One region of the Martelella sp. K41-7 genome, then DNA from elsewhere that is predicted to be linked to it. Evidence: riboswitches for the same ligand, from Rfam matches in the RefSeq annotation. Region 1 holds a riboswitch; the other holds the start of a gene.
What was found. A riboswitch is a leader RNA that binds a small molecule or an ion and turns the genes downstream of it on or off. The one in region 1 is predicted to bind cobalamin.
Positions count from the first base shown of each region.

Region 2: it holds a riboswitch for cobalamin, as region 1 does, so the genes downstream of both, metE (5-methyltetrahydropteroyltriglutamate--homocysteine S-methyltransferase) here and AC0L7L_RS17195 (TonB-dependent receptor plug domain-containing protein) in region 1, are expected to answer to the same signal.

Region 1 is NZ_CM147867.1:3,610,661-3,618,102, reverse strand. It holds gene AC0L7L_RS17215 (2-hydroxyacid dehydrogenase) at 1-352, shown strand, start outside; gene AC0L7L_RS17210 (hypothetical protein) at 439-660, shown strand; gene AC0L7L_RS17205 (hypothetical protein) at 685-915, shown strand; gene pncB (nicotinate phosphoribosyltransferase) at 1,060-2,364, shown strand; cobalamin riboswitch at 2,454-2,642, shown strand; gene AC0L7L_RS17195 (TonB-dependent receptor plug domain-containing protein) at 2,807-4,741, shown strand; gene AC0L7L_RS17190 (ABC transporter substrate-binding protein) at 4,742-5,626, shown strand; gene AC0L7L_RS17185 (FecCD family ABC transporter permease) at 5,619-6,620, shown strand; gene AC0L7L_RS17180 (ABC transporter ATP-binding protein) at 6,617-7,393, shown strand.
Region 2 is NZ_CM147867.1:4,097,886-4,105,327, reverse strand. It holds gene AC0L7L_RS19475 (ABC transporter ATP-binding protein) at 1-218, opposite strand, end outside; gene AC0L7L_RS19470 (beta-mannosidase) at 400-2,847, opposite strand; cobalamin riboswitch at 3,123-3,341, shown strand; gene metE (5-methyltetrahydropteroyltriglutamate--homocysteine S-methyltransferase) at 3,454-5,775, shown strand; gene AC0L7L_RS19460 (LysR family transcriptional regulator) at 5,803-6,738, opposite strand; gene AC0L7L_RS19455 (aminobutyraldehyde dehydrogenase) at 6,775-7,442, opposite strand, start outside.

The DNA.
Region 1 (7,442 bases):
GACGGAAACGACGGGGCTCTTCGACCGCGAACTGTTTGAAAAACTCAGCCGTTCCGGCCCGCTCGGTGGGCCGGTATTCATCAATGCCGGTCGTGGCGGGTCGCAGGTCGAGACCGATATCCTTGCCGCACTGGAAAACGGCGTTCTTTACGCTGCGGCGCTGGATGTGTTCGCGACCGAACCTTTGCCGCAGACGAGCCCGTTGTGGTCGCATGAGCGTGTGCTGGTTACCCCGCATGTTGCCTCCGACACTGATGTGAGCGCGCTGTTTGCGCATGTCGAACGGCAGATCACCCGTTTCGAGGCCGGTGAGCCGCTTCGCCATGTCGTCAACCGGGATGCCGGTTACTGAGCGCGCCGGAACAAAGTGCATCGCCTCCACGTTCTCTCTTTTGAAAGCATCGCCGCAAACCTATCGCGGTGAGCAAGGAGGACGACATGACGACGCATTTCGATCCGAAAGAAGGCCGCCCTGTCAAATATCCGGGCGAGGATGACTACCCGCAGAAAAACCAGGACGACACGCGCATCTCGCCGACCGAAAAGCGCCACCTTAATCGCGGACAGACCGTGATCATGATCCTGATCGCGATCATGGTCGCCGTGGTGCTGATCTGGGGCGGCGCGTCCTGGCTGTTCGGTGCGCCGGGCGCAAGCTGATTTTGACAACCCGGGAGGTAGACAATGGTTGAAAAGAAGAAAACAGGTAGTCGCCCCGAGGACGTCAAGGTTGACGTGACCCCGACCGAAGCTCGGCATTCCGAGCGCGGTCGTCCGGTGCTGGTCATTCTGGCAGTAGGTCTTGTGCTTGCCTTTTTGGTCTGGGCCGCAGTGGAGCTGTTTGCACCGACGGGCGACGATCCGGTGGAAAATACTGTCAACGGGAATGTGGAGCAGGCGGAGCCGTCTCAGTAAAGCTCACTTCGAGCAAAACAATGTCCCACTCTGGACTTCCTATGGTCTTTGCAGCTAAGTCATGTCCCCGGAAGGGCGGCATGGCGGCCTTTTACGCAATTTTGAATGCCGCAATGGCGCTTGAAGGCCGAGGAGCGAACGGCGATGCCGAAGACCGATATTGCAACGCGGGTCTACGACCATAGCTGGAAGCTCGACCCGATCATCCGCAGCCTTCTGGATACCGATTTCTACAAGCTTTTGATGCTGCAGATGATCTGGAAGCTTTATCCGGACGTCAATGCCACCTTCTCGGTGATCAACCGGACGGCCTCGGTGCGCCTCGCCGACGAGATCGATGAGGGTGAACTGCGCGATCAGCTGGATCATGCGCGCGAACTCAAACTGACCAAGAAGGAAATGATCTGGCTCGCCGGGAACTCATTTTACGGCCGCTCGCAGATTTTCGAGCCGGAATTCCTGACCTGGCTCGCCAATTTCCGGCTGCCGGAATATGAACTCACCAAGCGCGACGGCCAGTACCAGCTTGATTTCCACGGGCGTTGGATGGAAACCACGATGTGGGAAATTCCGGCGCTCTGCATCGTCAATGAATTGCGCTCGCGCGCGGCGATGAAAGACATCGGTCTGTTCACCATTGATGTCACCTATGCCCGCGCCAAGGCGAAGATGTGGGCGAAGGTCGAGCGACTGGCAGCCCTTGAGGGCCTGAAAATCTCCGATTTCGGGACACGGCGCCGGCATTCCTTCCTTTGGCAGCGCTGGTGCGTGGAAGCGCTGAAAGAGGGGATCGGTCCGGCCTTTACCGGCACGTCAAATGTGCTTCTGGCCATGGACACGGACCTCGAAGCTGTTGGCACCAATGCCCATGAACTGCCAATGGTGGCCGCAGCCCTTGCCGAAACCGACGAGGCGCTGGCCATCGCGCCCTATAAGGTGATGCAGGACTGGAACAAGCTCTACGGCGGCAATCTGCTGATCGCGCTTCCAGATGCCTATGGCACCACGGCATTCTTGCGCAATGCGCCCGAATGGGTTGCCGACTGGACCGGTTTCCGCCCCGACAGCGCACCGCCGATCGAAGGCGGCGAAAAGATCATCGACTGGTGGAAGAAGATGGGCCGCGATCCGCGCGAAAAGATCCTGATCTTTTCCGACGGGCTCGATGTCGATGCGATCATCGAAGCCTACAAGCATTTCGCGGGGCGGGTGCGCATGAGCTTCGGCTGGGGCACCAATCTCACCAATGATTTCATCGGTTGCTCGCCGCATCGCGTCGGCGGGCTGAAGCCGATTTCGATCGTCTGCAAGGTGTCGGATGCCAATGGCCGCCCGGCGGTCAAGCTTTCCGACAACCCGCAAAAGGCGACCGGTGATCCGAAGGAGGTCGAACGCTATCTGAAGTTCTTCGGCTCCGAGGATATGTATGACCAGCCTGTGCTGGTCTGAAATCCGATCTGTGGCTGAAAAGCAATACCGCTGAATAGTTCGGACAAATCAGAAGATTGGCTTCATTGACACCGTCGTTATCCGCCGCATAGATTGCGCGTGGATCAGGTTCCGTTCGCGAGGACGGATGAAAAGGGAACACGGTGCAAAACCGTGGCTGCCCCCGCAACTGTAGCCGCAGAGCCGTTTCCATGATGTCACTGGGCGAATGCTCGGGAAGACGGAAACAATGGCGATGACGCGGAAGCCAGGAGACCTGCCGGATCCCGTCACCCATGCTGGAACACGGGGTTCTTGTTTTGGCGCGGTCTGCCGTCGCGGTGACATTTCGAAACGATGTTGCCACCGACGGGACAGAACCGCGACCGGGTATCTCCGTGTCCTTTCTTCTCCTCGACGGGCTTTTTCGGCCGGCTTGAAACCGGCCGCCTGAGGATATGGAATGAAAAAATCTCTGCTTGCGGCTTCTGCTGCCATTTTGACCCTGACACCGGCGCATTGGGTGCTGGCCCAGGATGCCACTTCTTTCGAAGAGGGGGTTACCGAGCTTGCGCCGGTTTATGTGACGACGCCGCTCAGGCGTCCTTCAACGATCGTGCAATCGACCTCGACCGTGACAGTGATCACCGAGGCCGATATCGAGAAATCGGCAGCACCCGACCTGCCGTCGCTGCTCAGGAAATATCCGGGCGTGAACGTGTCGACCAATGGTGGTCAGGGCGCTCAGTCCTCGATCACGCTGCGCGGCGCCAGCGCCAGCCAGACGCTCGTGTTGGTGGACGGCATGCGTGTGGCCTCGGCCACGGCCGGCTCTGCCTATCTGTCCAATATTCCGCTTTCTGCCATCGACCGTGTCGAGATCGCCGAGGGCGCGCACTCTGCCCAGTGGGGCGCTGATGCCATCGGCGGCGTTGTCAACATCATCACCAAGGACGGCTCGTCCTGTGTCAATGGTCAGTCGATCTGCACCACTTTGGAAACCGGTGTGACCTGGCCCTGGGGCGGTTTCGGTACCATTGCCACGCGCGGGATCACTGATAATGGCGTGGATTTCAACGTTGGCCTCTCGATCCTCGGAACCGAGGGCTATGACTTCACCACGCCCGAAAATTCGGTCCACGAAGATGGCCGCGACGGCTTTCTGCAGGGCTCGCTTAACTATTCGATCGGCAAGGATTTCAACTGGGGCCGGCTTTATTCCGAAGGTTTTTACGCCCGCTCCAACCCGCATTTCGACAGCGCGCCTTATGCCGACTGGATGACCGGCGACATGGTTTACGGCGCCAATCAGGCGACCCAGACCAATGCCGCTTTCAAGCTCGGTGCCGAGCTTGACCATTCTGATGACTGGTCCTCTGTCTTCGAAGTCTATTCGGCCTTTGATTACCAGAAGAATTTCCGCGACGGGCATCCGGAAGCCGATACCCACTACGATACCAATCGCTATGGTCTTTCGGGATCGACCACCAGGGAAGTGCTGACGGGCGATGCGCTCAACACCTTCACCCTTGGTGGCGAAGCCTATCGCGAGACGGTGGATTCATCCGTCGATTATACCGAAACCTCGCGCAATGTCGGTGCGGTCTACGGCCAGTACGGCCTGGAATACGAGGCGCTCACGCTCAATGCCGGCCTGCGCTACGATGCCGACGAACAGTTCGGCGGGGCTTTGACCTATAATGCCGGGCTCGGCTATGAGCTCGTTGCCGGATTGACGGCACGGGCCTCCTTCTCCACCGGCTTCAACGCGCCCACCTTCAACGATCTCTACTGGGCGTTTGACGGCTCCTATGTCGGCAATCCGAACCTTGATGCCGAAACTTCGAAGAACTGGGAAGCCGGCCTGAACTGGGATTCCGGCTACGGTACTGTCATCGATGTTGTTTACTACGAAAATTATATCGATGACATGATCGCCTATGTCTCCGATCCGGTCACTTTTATCGGTACCATGGAGAACATCGAGAAGGCGAAGATATCCGGTGTGCGTGCGGTCTGGTCGCAGAGCTTGGTCGAAGATCGCTTCGGGCTCGATTTCGGCTTTGAATATCGTCTGCCGAAGGACGAGACGGATGACATCTATATTGCAAACCAAAACCGGCTGAAGCTGACAGCGGCCGCAAGCTGGCAGGCGAGCGAGGCGCTCAACCTCAATGCCGATATCGAATATGTTGGAAGCCGCTGGACCAATAGCGATAGCTACAATCCACAGCTTAGCGATTACACGTTGGTCAATGTTTCGGCGCTCTATGACGTCGATCCGGCAGCACGGGTTAAATTCGCGGTGGATAATCTTTTCGATGAAGAATATGAGAGCGCGTATGGCTACAAGGAGCCGGGAACCACGGTATCGCTTTCCTACCAAAGGACCTTCTGAATGAACTGGTCGGCGCTGACGGCTCGAAACGTTTTATCCGTCAAGACCGTGCGCGCTGGCCTTGTTTTTTCTGTGATTGCTGCCGGGCCGGTGCTGGCCCGGCATGACCTTATCAGCCCCAACCGGGTGGTCTCGATCAATCTGTGTACCGACCAGATGGCAATGCTGCTTGCCGGGGACGATCAGCTCATCTCGGTTTCGGCGCTTGCCGCCGATCCCGCCATATCCGCCATGGCCGAAGATGCGATCGCCTATCCGCTCAACCACGGGCTGGCGGAAGAAGTGTTTCTGATGAAACCGGATCTGGTTCTGGCCGGCAGCTACACCACTCGCGAAACGGTCGACCTTCTGAAACGGCTCGGTATTCCCGTGGCTGAGTTCGCGCCCGAGGCTTCGCTTGAGGATGTGCGCGACAACCTGTTGCGCATGGGGCATCTGCTTGGCCGGGACGATGCGGCAAGGCAGCTCGTCGATGATATGGATGCAAGGCGCGCAGCCCTTCTCGAAGCGCCGGCAAGCGGTAAGACCGCAGCGCTCTACTATGCCAACGGCTACACCTCGGGTGATGGCACACTCGCCGGCGATATCGTCGCCGATGCGGGCCTCGACAATATCGGTGTTTCCGCCGGTGTCGACGGGCTTGGTCGCCTGCCGCTGGAGCGACTGATCATGGCTGCGCCCGAGGTCATCGTCGGCGGTGACAGTGGGTATGACGCTCCGGCATTGGCCGAGGCTCCCTTTGCCCATCCGGCCTTTCGCGCGGTCGCCGAAAACGCGGATTTCATCGACCTTCCCAGCCGTTTGACGATCTGCGGCGGGCCGTTCAGCCTTGATGCGATTGCCCGTGTCAGAGACGGTTTGGCCAGAGGTCGCGGGAATGAGTGAACAGCGACGGTATTTCGTTGTTCTTGCCGGTCTCGGGGCGCTCGTGATCCTGCTGTTTCTGGCGTCACTCACGGTTGGCCCCGCAGGTTTCGGTCTCCGCGCAGCGCTTGCCGGGCTTTTCAGCCGGGATGCCGGCGCGATTGCGCTGATCATGCAGGAGATCAGGCTGCCGCGCGCGCTGCTCGGGCTCACCATTGGGCTAACGCTCGGTCTGTCCGGAGCGGTTCTGCAGGGCTATCTGCGCAACCCACTGGCCGAACCGGGATTGCTCGGTGTCTCGGCCTCCGCATCATTGGGTGCGGTGATTGCGCTCTATACCGGGCTTTCGGCGCTGTTTGCGCTGGCCCTGCCCATCCTTGCACTTGTCTTCGCTTTTGCTTCTGTCGTGCTGGTGCGGTTTCTGGCGGGCGGCGGTGCGCGCAGCCTTTCCATCATCCTTGCCGGTGTTGCCGTCACAAGCTTTGCCGGCGCGATGACCGCGCTGGCGCTCAACCTTTCGCCCAATCCGTTCGCCGCCATGGAAATCATGTTCTGGATGCTTGGCTCGCTTGCCGATCGCTCGATGCTGCAATTCTGGCTGGCCATTCCGTTCATGGCCATTGGCTGGGTGCTGCTGTTGTTCTCCGCGCGCGCACTCGATGCGATGATGCTGGGTCATGATGCGGCGGCCAGTCTCGGGGTTTCGCCGAAAACCACGGAGCGGCTGGTGATCTGGGGGGTTGCGGCAAGCGTCGGCGCGGCAACCGCCGTTTCAGGTACGATCGGCTTTGTCGGGCTTGTGGTGCCGCACCTGCTGCGCCCGCTCGTCGGAGCGGTGCCCTCGAGGTTGCTGCCCGCAAGCGCACTCGGCGGCGCAACGGTGTTGCTTGCGGCAGATGTCGCGGTGCGGTTGATCGCACCGGAACGCGATCTGAAGATTGGGGTGGTGACCGCACTGATCGGCGCGCCATTCTTTTTGTGGCTGATCTACAAGACTCGCCGGGAGCTGATCTGATGCTGTTGAGTGCTGAAAGGATCACGGTCCGTATCGGCGCGCGCACGATTGTCGACGATGTCGGATTTTCGGTTGGCCATGGTGAACTTGTCGGCCTGATCGGGCCGAACGGTGCGGGCAAATCGACGCTGCTGAAGGCCTGCCTCGGCCTGATCCGTGCTTCCGGCGATGTGCACTTGCTCAAGACGCCGCTGGCGCAGATGACACCGCTTGAGCGTGCCCGCGCGGTGGCCTATCTGCCCCAGGATCATGAAATCGCCTGGCCGGTGGCCGTACGTCATGTCGTCGGGCTGGGGCGTCAACCCTGGCGGGAATGCTCCGCCTTCGGCGATTATGCCGGCGGCCAGATCATCGCAAAGGCCATGGCGCGTATGGGGGTAGCCTCGCTTGCCGAGCGCCGCGCCGATACGCTCTCTGGTGGTGAGCGGGCGCGGGTGCTTATTGCCCGGGCACTGGCCCAGGCCACGCCGCTTCTGATTGCCGATGAACCGGTTGCAGGCCTTGATCCCGCCCACCAGATCGCGCTGATGGAGGTGTTCGCCTCGCTCTTGCGTGAGGGCCGCTCTGTGGTCTGCTCTCTGCATGATCTCGGGCTCGCCGCGCGCTGGTGCACGCGGTTGGTGATGCTCAGCGAGGGGGGCATTGTCGCAGACGGGCCGCCGGCCTCGGTGCTGACGCCTGAGAACTTGCGTCGGGTCTATGGCGTGGAGGCATTTTTCGGCCACGCGAATGGCGGACCGGTGGTCATGCCGACGGCCCTTTCTGAAAAATAGCGCGCCCGCGTTGCGCAGCTTCGACAAACTCTCTTCAAGCGCCATTGCG
Region 2 (7,442 bases), 490 kb from region 1:
GAGACCACCGTTTCGTTGACGATATCCTTCATGATCCAGGCGCTGAGCGCAGTCATGCCAGCCACAATCAACATCGCGACTGTGGCAAGGGCATACCACGGCGCTTGGTCACGCAGATTTTCCGAAAGCAGGCGGAAGAGAAGACTACGGTTGGCTCTGGGAAGGAAACGCGCCACCAGCGCGTCGAACAAACCGGTAAAGGGCTTGGATAACTGCATGGGAATTCGAATTTCCATATTGGTTCGTGGCCTCCGTTCTTCGAAGGGACAGCATTTTCGCTGCAAACTAGTCCCTCATCGGCCTCGGCGCGAGAGAAATAGGGCAAAGAGCTTTGAAGAGCAAGCTTTCGTTTGACCCTCCCCTGCGTCGTTTGCGAACGGGACCTGTCTGCGCGAACTGTCAGGCACGGAGATATCTGAGTTCACGCACAGAGCTTTCCGGCAGATGCGAGCGTCGACGGCGCGTCACCGTGAGCACTTTCGGCTCCCCGGGCAGCAGCGTGAAGCAGTTGTCGGAATAGATGTCATCACCGCCGTGATCATAGGTTACGTAGAGCGCGGGCCGGTCGCTCGTCACCGTGATCCGAAAGTAACCATCGTCAAGCGTTTCCTCCGATGTCTCGATCTGAGGCTCCGCAAAACGGTAGGCCTTCGGCCTTTGCGGCAGATACTCATTCTCACCGAGCACGTTGCCGGCATCATCCCGCCAGTCAAACACCAGGAAGGCGCTGGCCTCCAGTGTCTCAGGGCGGATGCGCGCAATCTCGACGGCGCTGGCAGCCTTCGCCGTCATCGCATAGGCACCGATCTCCGCGATCTTTCCCGATATTGCGTCGACACTGCGCAGACGGACTGTGATCGGCGTATCTTCCATCCTGTCCGAAACGGCAAGCAGCGTGATTGCACCGGTGTCGGGATTCGGCTGTGCGGTGACCATCAGATCGGCAAAAAAACGGCGGGCGAGATACTGCGTGGCCTTCCATCCACCGCCATATTCCAGGCTCGACCAGCTTGCCACCGGCCAGGTATCGTTCAACTGCCAGAACAGCGTCCCCATGGTGCGCGGCCTGTTCGAGCGCCAGAATTCGATCGCCGTCTTCATCGCCAGCCCCTGCCCGACCTGGCTCAGATAGACCATGTCCTCGAAACGGTCGGGAAAGCGGAAATAGCGCGCGATGGTTTCCACGATCCGGCTGTTGCCGCCCTCATTGCGCTGATGCACATCCATGACGGTGGAGGAGACGTTGCGATCTTCTTCCGCAGTGAAACTCTCGATCACCCGCATGGAGGGAAAGGACTGGAACCCGAATTCCGAGCAGAAGCGCGGCCTCACGGAACGATAGTGTTCGAAGTCCTTGGCCGAATGCCATACATCCCAGAAATGCATGTCGCCGGATGTGTCCACATGCCAGCCGTCGCCGAAATCAAGACGTCCGACGGAGGGGGATGACGGGCGGAACGGCAGGCCGAGATCCTCGTCTTCAACCGCTTCTTCTAGCGCATGGTTCAACCGGTCGTAGACCGCCAGATAACGGTCGCGGTTCTCAAGGCTTTCCTTGTACCAGGTCAGCGCACCGACAAGCTCATTGTCACCGCACCAAAGCGCCATGGACGCAAAGCGCGAAAGACGGCGCAACTGCTGACGCGCCTCCTTGCGCACCAGGTCCAGCCAGTGCCGCTCATGGGCGGGGTAGAGATTGCAGGCAAACATGAAATCGTGCCAGATCATCAAGCCAAGCTCGTCGCATAGCTCATAGAACCAATCGGCCTCATATTGCCCGCCGCCCCAGATGCGGATCATGTTCATATTGGCATCGACAGCCGATTGCAGAAGATCGCGCACCTGATCGGGCGTGGCACGCTCGGGCAGCGCATCGCCCGGGATCCAGTTTGCACCCTTCATGAAAATTTCGCGCCCGTTCACCTTGAACGCAAAGCGATTGCCGATCTCGTCGGCATCGGTCAGCAACTCAACATCGCGAAGACCGATGCGGAAATCCCGTGTTTCGCCGCCGAGCGAAACAGAAAGCTCGTAGAAGGCTTGCTCGCCGTGGCCAAACGGCCACCAAAGCCGCGGATTTTCCACCCGTGCCGTCACGGTCACGCGGTTTTCACCCGGAAAGGCATGAAGCGTGGCGGTGGCCTTGTGACCGTCGATTTCGACGGTGGCTTCGTCAACCGCCGGCGCGAAGGCAAAGGCGTGGAGCGTCACATCCAGTTCCACCGCACCGTCCTCGTGGCGCTGGCGGATGGCGACGTCGTCAAGCCGGATCGATGCCGTGCGCACAACCGCAATATCCCCGTAAAAGCCGAGCGGGCAAAGCGCGATCCCCCAGTCCCATCCGCCATGGCACTGTGTCTTGCGCAGGAAATTGAGATGGCCGATGCGGCTGTTTTTCGAATAGGGCATCGGGAAATCGGAGTTTTCCGCCCGCCTCTCCGCCGCAAGCGAATTGGACAGAAACACCACCTCGATCACGTTTTCGCCTTCACGCAAGAGGTCGGTGACATCGAAGTCGTAACGCAGAAACTGGCTCTCGCTTTGCCCGGCCGGTGCGCCGTTGACGCGCACTTCGGCAAGGCAGTCGATGCTTTCAAAACGAAGCGTGAAGTGCCCGTCTTCCACACGATCCAGATTGAATGACCGCTTTGCGGTCCAGACTGAGCGATGGACCCAGTCTGTCAGGGTTTCATTATCCCGCCAATACGGATCCTCGACCTTGCCAGCGGCAAGCAGCGCGGAATGAACATCGCCGGGGACCTTCAATCCAACAGTGAGGTCCGCGTCTTCGGACGTTGCAGCAGTCCAGCCGTCATTGAGAATGATCGTTCCTGCGGCATTTGCCATGATTTTCCCATCCAGTCTTTTCGCTCATGGCCAGTCCGCTAAACGCGAAGTGGCCATCTTCCCGCTCGCCTTTTAGCCGTTTTCGGCCAGTGCGCGAACCGGTTAACCGCCAGAAAACGAAACTTTTGATTCCAGCACCTCCAAGCCTCCGATTTGCGATCTGCGGCACGCTGGCTTCATCGCCAAAATCATGCCAATGCGGCGATTTTCAGAACATAACCATTTAAGGATATAAATATATCTTTATATCATATTGACAATGACGATCCATCCTACGAAACTGCACTCGCTCTGGTTCGCTGTGATGGCTCGTCCCTTCCGGCGCCAAGAGGGAACCCGGTGCGCCGTCTGACATGATTGTCAGCGGCAATTCCGGGGCTGCCCCCGCAACTGTAAGCGGCGAGCGCCTTTCCACAATGTCACTGGGCAACCGGGAAGACGGAAAGGTGTGTTGACCCGCAAGCCAGGAGACCTGCCAGAGCCTTGTTACTGTCCACGGGCGGGGTGTCCCGGTGGTGCTGCGAAACCGGCGTGGGAACCTCTTTCCGCGGGCGATTTCGTGTGCTTTCCGCCAGCCCATGCCCCCAACTCTGTCTGGGGTATGAAATGAAAAATACAAAACCTGCCGTCGCAAGCCTCGGCTTTCCGCGCATCGGCGCACGGCGCGAACTGAAATTCGCGCTCGAATCCTATTGGTCCGGCAAATCCGACACAGCCGAACTTCTTGACACCGCCGAACATCTGCGCCGCAAGACCTGGCTTCTGCAGCGCGACAAGGGGATCAACGTGATCCCGTCCAACGATTTCTCGCTCTACGACCATGTGCTCGATACCGCCGTGATGGTCGGCGCGATACCGCATGAATATGGCTGGACCGGCGGCGATGTATCGCTTGAAACCTATTTCGCCATGGCTCGCGGCGCCCAAACGGACGCAGACCATGCCGGTTGCGGCCATCCCGGCCATGGGCGCGATGTTCGCGCGCTGGAAATGACCAAGTGGTTCGACACCAATTATCACTATCTCGTTCCCGAGCTTATCGAAGATCAGACCTTCGCGCTGTCGACCACCAAACCCATCGATCACTATTTGGAGGCAAAGGAGCTCGGCATTGAAACGCGCCCGGTCATTCTCGGTCCCGTTACCTTCCTGAAGCTGTCCAAGGCACGGGGTTCAGGTTTCGATCCGATGACCCTGCTTTCAGGCCTGTTGCCGGTTTATGCCGACCTCCTCAACCGGCTCCTTGACGCCGGCGCGCAGTGGGTGCAGATCGACGAACCGGCACTGGCGCTTGATCTGACGGAGGGCGAACGCGCTGCTTTTCAGCACGCCTATGATGCACTTGCAAAGGCCGCACCGGATCTCAAGCTGATGCTCGCCAGCTATTTCGGCGCTCTCGGTGACAATGCGGAAACGGTTGTGAACCTGCCGGTCGCAGGCCTGCACCTCGACCTTAAGCGCGCGCCTGAGGCGCTCGACGGCATTCTCGCGCAAGTCGCGCCCGGAAAGGTGCTTTCGCTCGGCGTGATCGACGGACGCAATATCTGGCGGGCAAATCTGCCGGCGCTTTTCGAACAGCTTCGCCCGGTGATCGAAGCGCGCGGCAGCGACAAAGTTCAGATCGCCCCGTCCTGCTCGCTTCTCCATGTACCGATCGATGCAGAACTGGAAACCGAACTCGACCCCGAGCTGAAAAGCTGGCTGTCCTTCGCGGTTCAAAAACTCGACGAGCTTTCGGCACTTGCCCGCGGGCTTGGCGGTGAAGCGATTGACGACACGCTGACGGCCTCCGGCGATGCGCTTGCCGCACGCAGCCGCTCGCCGCGTGTCCACAATGATGCGGTTGCCGTCCGTCTTGCCGCCGTCAGCGATGCCGACCGCCACCGCAACAGCCGCTTCTCCGACCGCATTGCCCTTCAGCACGAAAAGCTTGGGCTGCCGCTGTTCCCGACCACGACCATCGGTTCCTTTCCGCAGACAAGCGAGGTCCGCAAATCCCGCGCGGCCTTCAACCGGGGCGATCTCGACCGTGCGGCCTATGACGGCTTTCTTCAGACCGAAACGGAAGAGGCGATCCGCTTTCAGGAAGAAATCGGCCTCGACGTGCTGGTTCACGGCGAATTCGAGCGTAACGACATGGTTCAGTATTTCGGCGAAAAGCTCTCCGGCTTCGCCTTCACCAAACATGGCTGGGTGCAGAGCTATGGCTCACGCTATGTCCGCCCGCCGGTGATCTTCGGCGATGTCTCCCGGCCCGAACCGATGACCGTCGACTGGTGGCAGTTTGCGCAGTCGAAAACCGAAAAACCGGTCAAGGGCATGCTGACCGGCCCGGTCACCATCCTCAACTGGTCGTTCGTGCGTGACGACATTCCGCGCGCGCAAACCTGCCGCCAGATCGCGCTGGCCATCCGTGACGAGGTTGTGGATCTGGAAAAGGCGGGGGCTGCGATCATTCAGATTGATGAAGCAGCGTTGCGCGAAGGCCTGCCGCTTCGAAAATCAGACTGGAAGACCTATCTCGACTGGGCCATCGACGCCTTCAGGCTGTCAGCCTCCGGCGTTGCGGATGAAACCCAGATCCACACCCATATGTGCTATTCGGAGTTCAACGACATCATCGATGCGATCGCAGCGATGGATGCCGATGTGATCTCGATCGAGACATCGCGTTCGAAGATGGAGCTGCTCGATGTCTTCACCGCCTTCGATTATCCAAGCGAAATCGGACCCGGCGTCTATGACATCCATGCACCGCGCATTCCGGCAACAAGCGAAATGACCGAACTTCTGTCGCTGGCGCGCAAGCGGCTCAACGACCGTCAGATCTGGATCAACCCCGATTGCGGCCTGAAGACACGCGGCTGGGCCGAGGTCAAACCGGCGCTGATCAACATGGTGGAAGCCGCAAGAGCCTTGCGCGGCTAGGCGGCGCTCAACAAAAATCCGGCGGCTTTACGGGGCCGCCGGCACCCAGGCACTTTCCGAAGCCGCCTGCTGGCAATAGGCGGCAGCACTTTTGCGGGCTTCTTCGGCCACACCGCGCAGGATATTCTGGCCGACGGCCGTCTGATAGCTGGCGACGATCGGCATTGGCGGGAACGGCTTGGTGACGCTCACCCGGCACAGCAGCCGGTCCTGCAGTTCGCGCGCAATCGCCACAGATGGAATGGCGGCAACGCCGAAACCGCCGATCAGCAGATTGATCATCGCAAACAGAGAGTTTGAACTCGTCAACTTGGACGCCAGCACCCGCTCGTCCTGAAAATAGGGCGCCACATAAGCGTAGGGCGGCGTGCCCTTCGGAAAGGTGATGATCGGCATGTTCGACAATTCATCGACGCTGTAGGTGGTCTTCTCGTCAATCACGGCGGGCGCTGCCGCCCACACCATTTCGTAGTAGCAGATGATGAACGAGCGGAAATTGTCGCCAATCGCTGGCTCGATGCCGAAGATCAGGTCGAATTCGCCGCGCCCGAGACCTGCGACCAGATCGCGCGTGCCCTCGATGGTGAGCTCCACCCTGAGATTGGGCATGGCGTGGCTGAGGGCTTCGATGAAATCCGGCATCCAGGTGGCGACCACGGAATCGATCGCCCCGATGCGCACGATATAGGCGGCATCGCTGCCGCCTTCCTTGAGGTCGGATTTCAGCGTGTTGAGCTTTTCCAGGACGTCCTGAAACACCCTCAGCGCCTCTTCACCGGCCGGCGTCAGGCGAAATTCGCGGTCGCCGCGCTCCACCAGCCGACAGGCATATTCACGCTCCAGAATGGCAAGGCGCGAGGAGATGGCCGGCTGGGTGGCGTTGAGCTCCTGCGCCGTCCGGCCGAAATGCCGGTTGCGAGCCAGAGCAACAAAGGTGGCCATGTCGATGATGCGCATGGGCATGTTCTAACAGCCTCCCGGCATGCGCACAATCAAGCTTCAGTCCAGCGCGGTCATCACGTGACGCACCTGGGTATAGTCGAGCAGCGACTGCATGGAGAGGTCCGAGCCATAGCCCGAATTCTTCATGCCGCCATGCGGCATCTCGGTGGCGAAAACGCCATGCGTATTGACCCAGGTGACCCCGTATTCGAGTGCGCCGGCAATCCGTGTCGCCCGTGCGCTGTCCTTCGACCAGACGGAGGATGCAAGCCCATATTCCGATGCGTTGGCGATCGCAAGCGCTTCCGCCTCGTCTGCACAAGCAGTGAGAGAAATCACCGGCCCAAACACTTCCTTCTGCACGATCTCGGCTTCGGCAGGCGCCTCGACCAGCGTGGGCTCAAAGAAATAGCCTTCTCCTGCGGGCGCCTTCCCGCCGACAAGCACCTTGCCACCGTCTGATTGCGCACGCTCGACGAAACCTGCGATGCGGTCTCGGTGGCGGGCGGTGATGACCGGGCCGAACTCGACGTCGTCGCGCTCCGGTGCGCCATAGGTGAGGTCTGAGATCATGGCGACCAGCCGCTGCTTCAATTCATCGGCGCACGAGCGGTCAACGAGAATACGGCAGGCGGCGGTGCAGTCCTGTCCGGCATTATAGAAACTGGCCTCGCGCAGCGTGGCCACGAGCTTTTCCAGATCGGCATCGCCGGCGACAATCACCG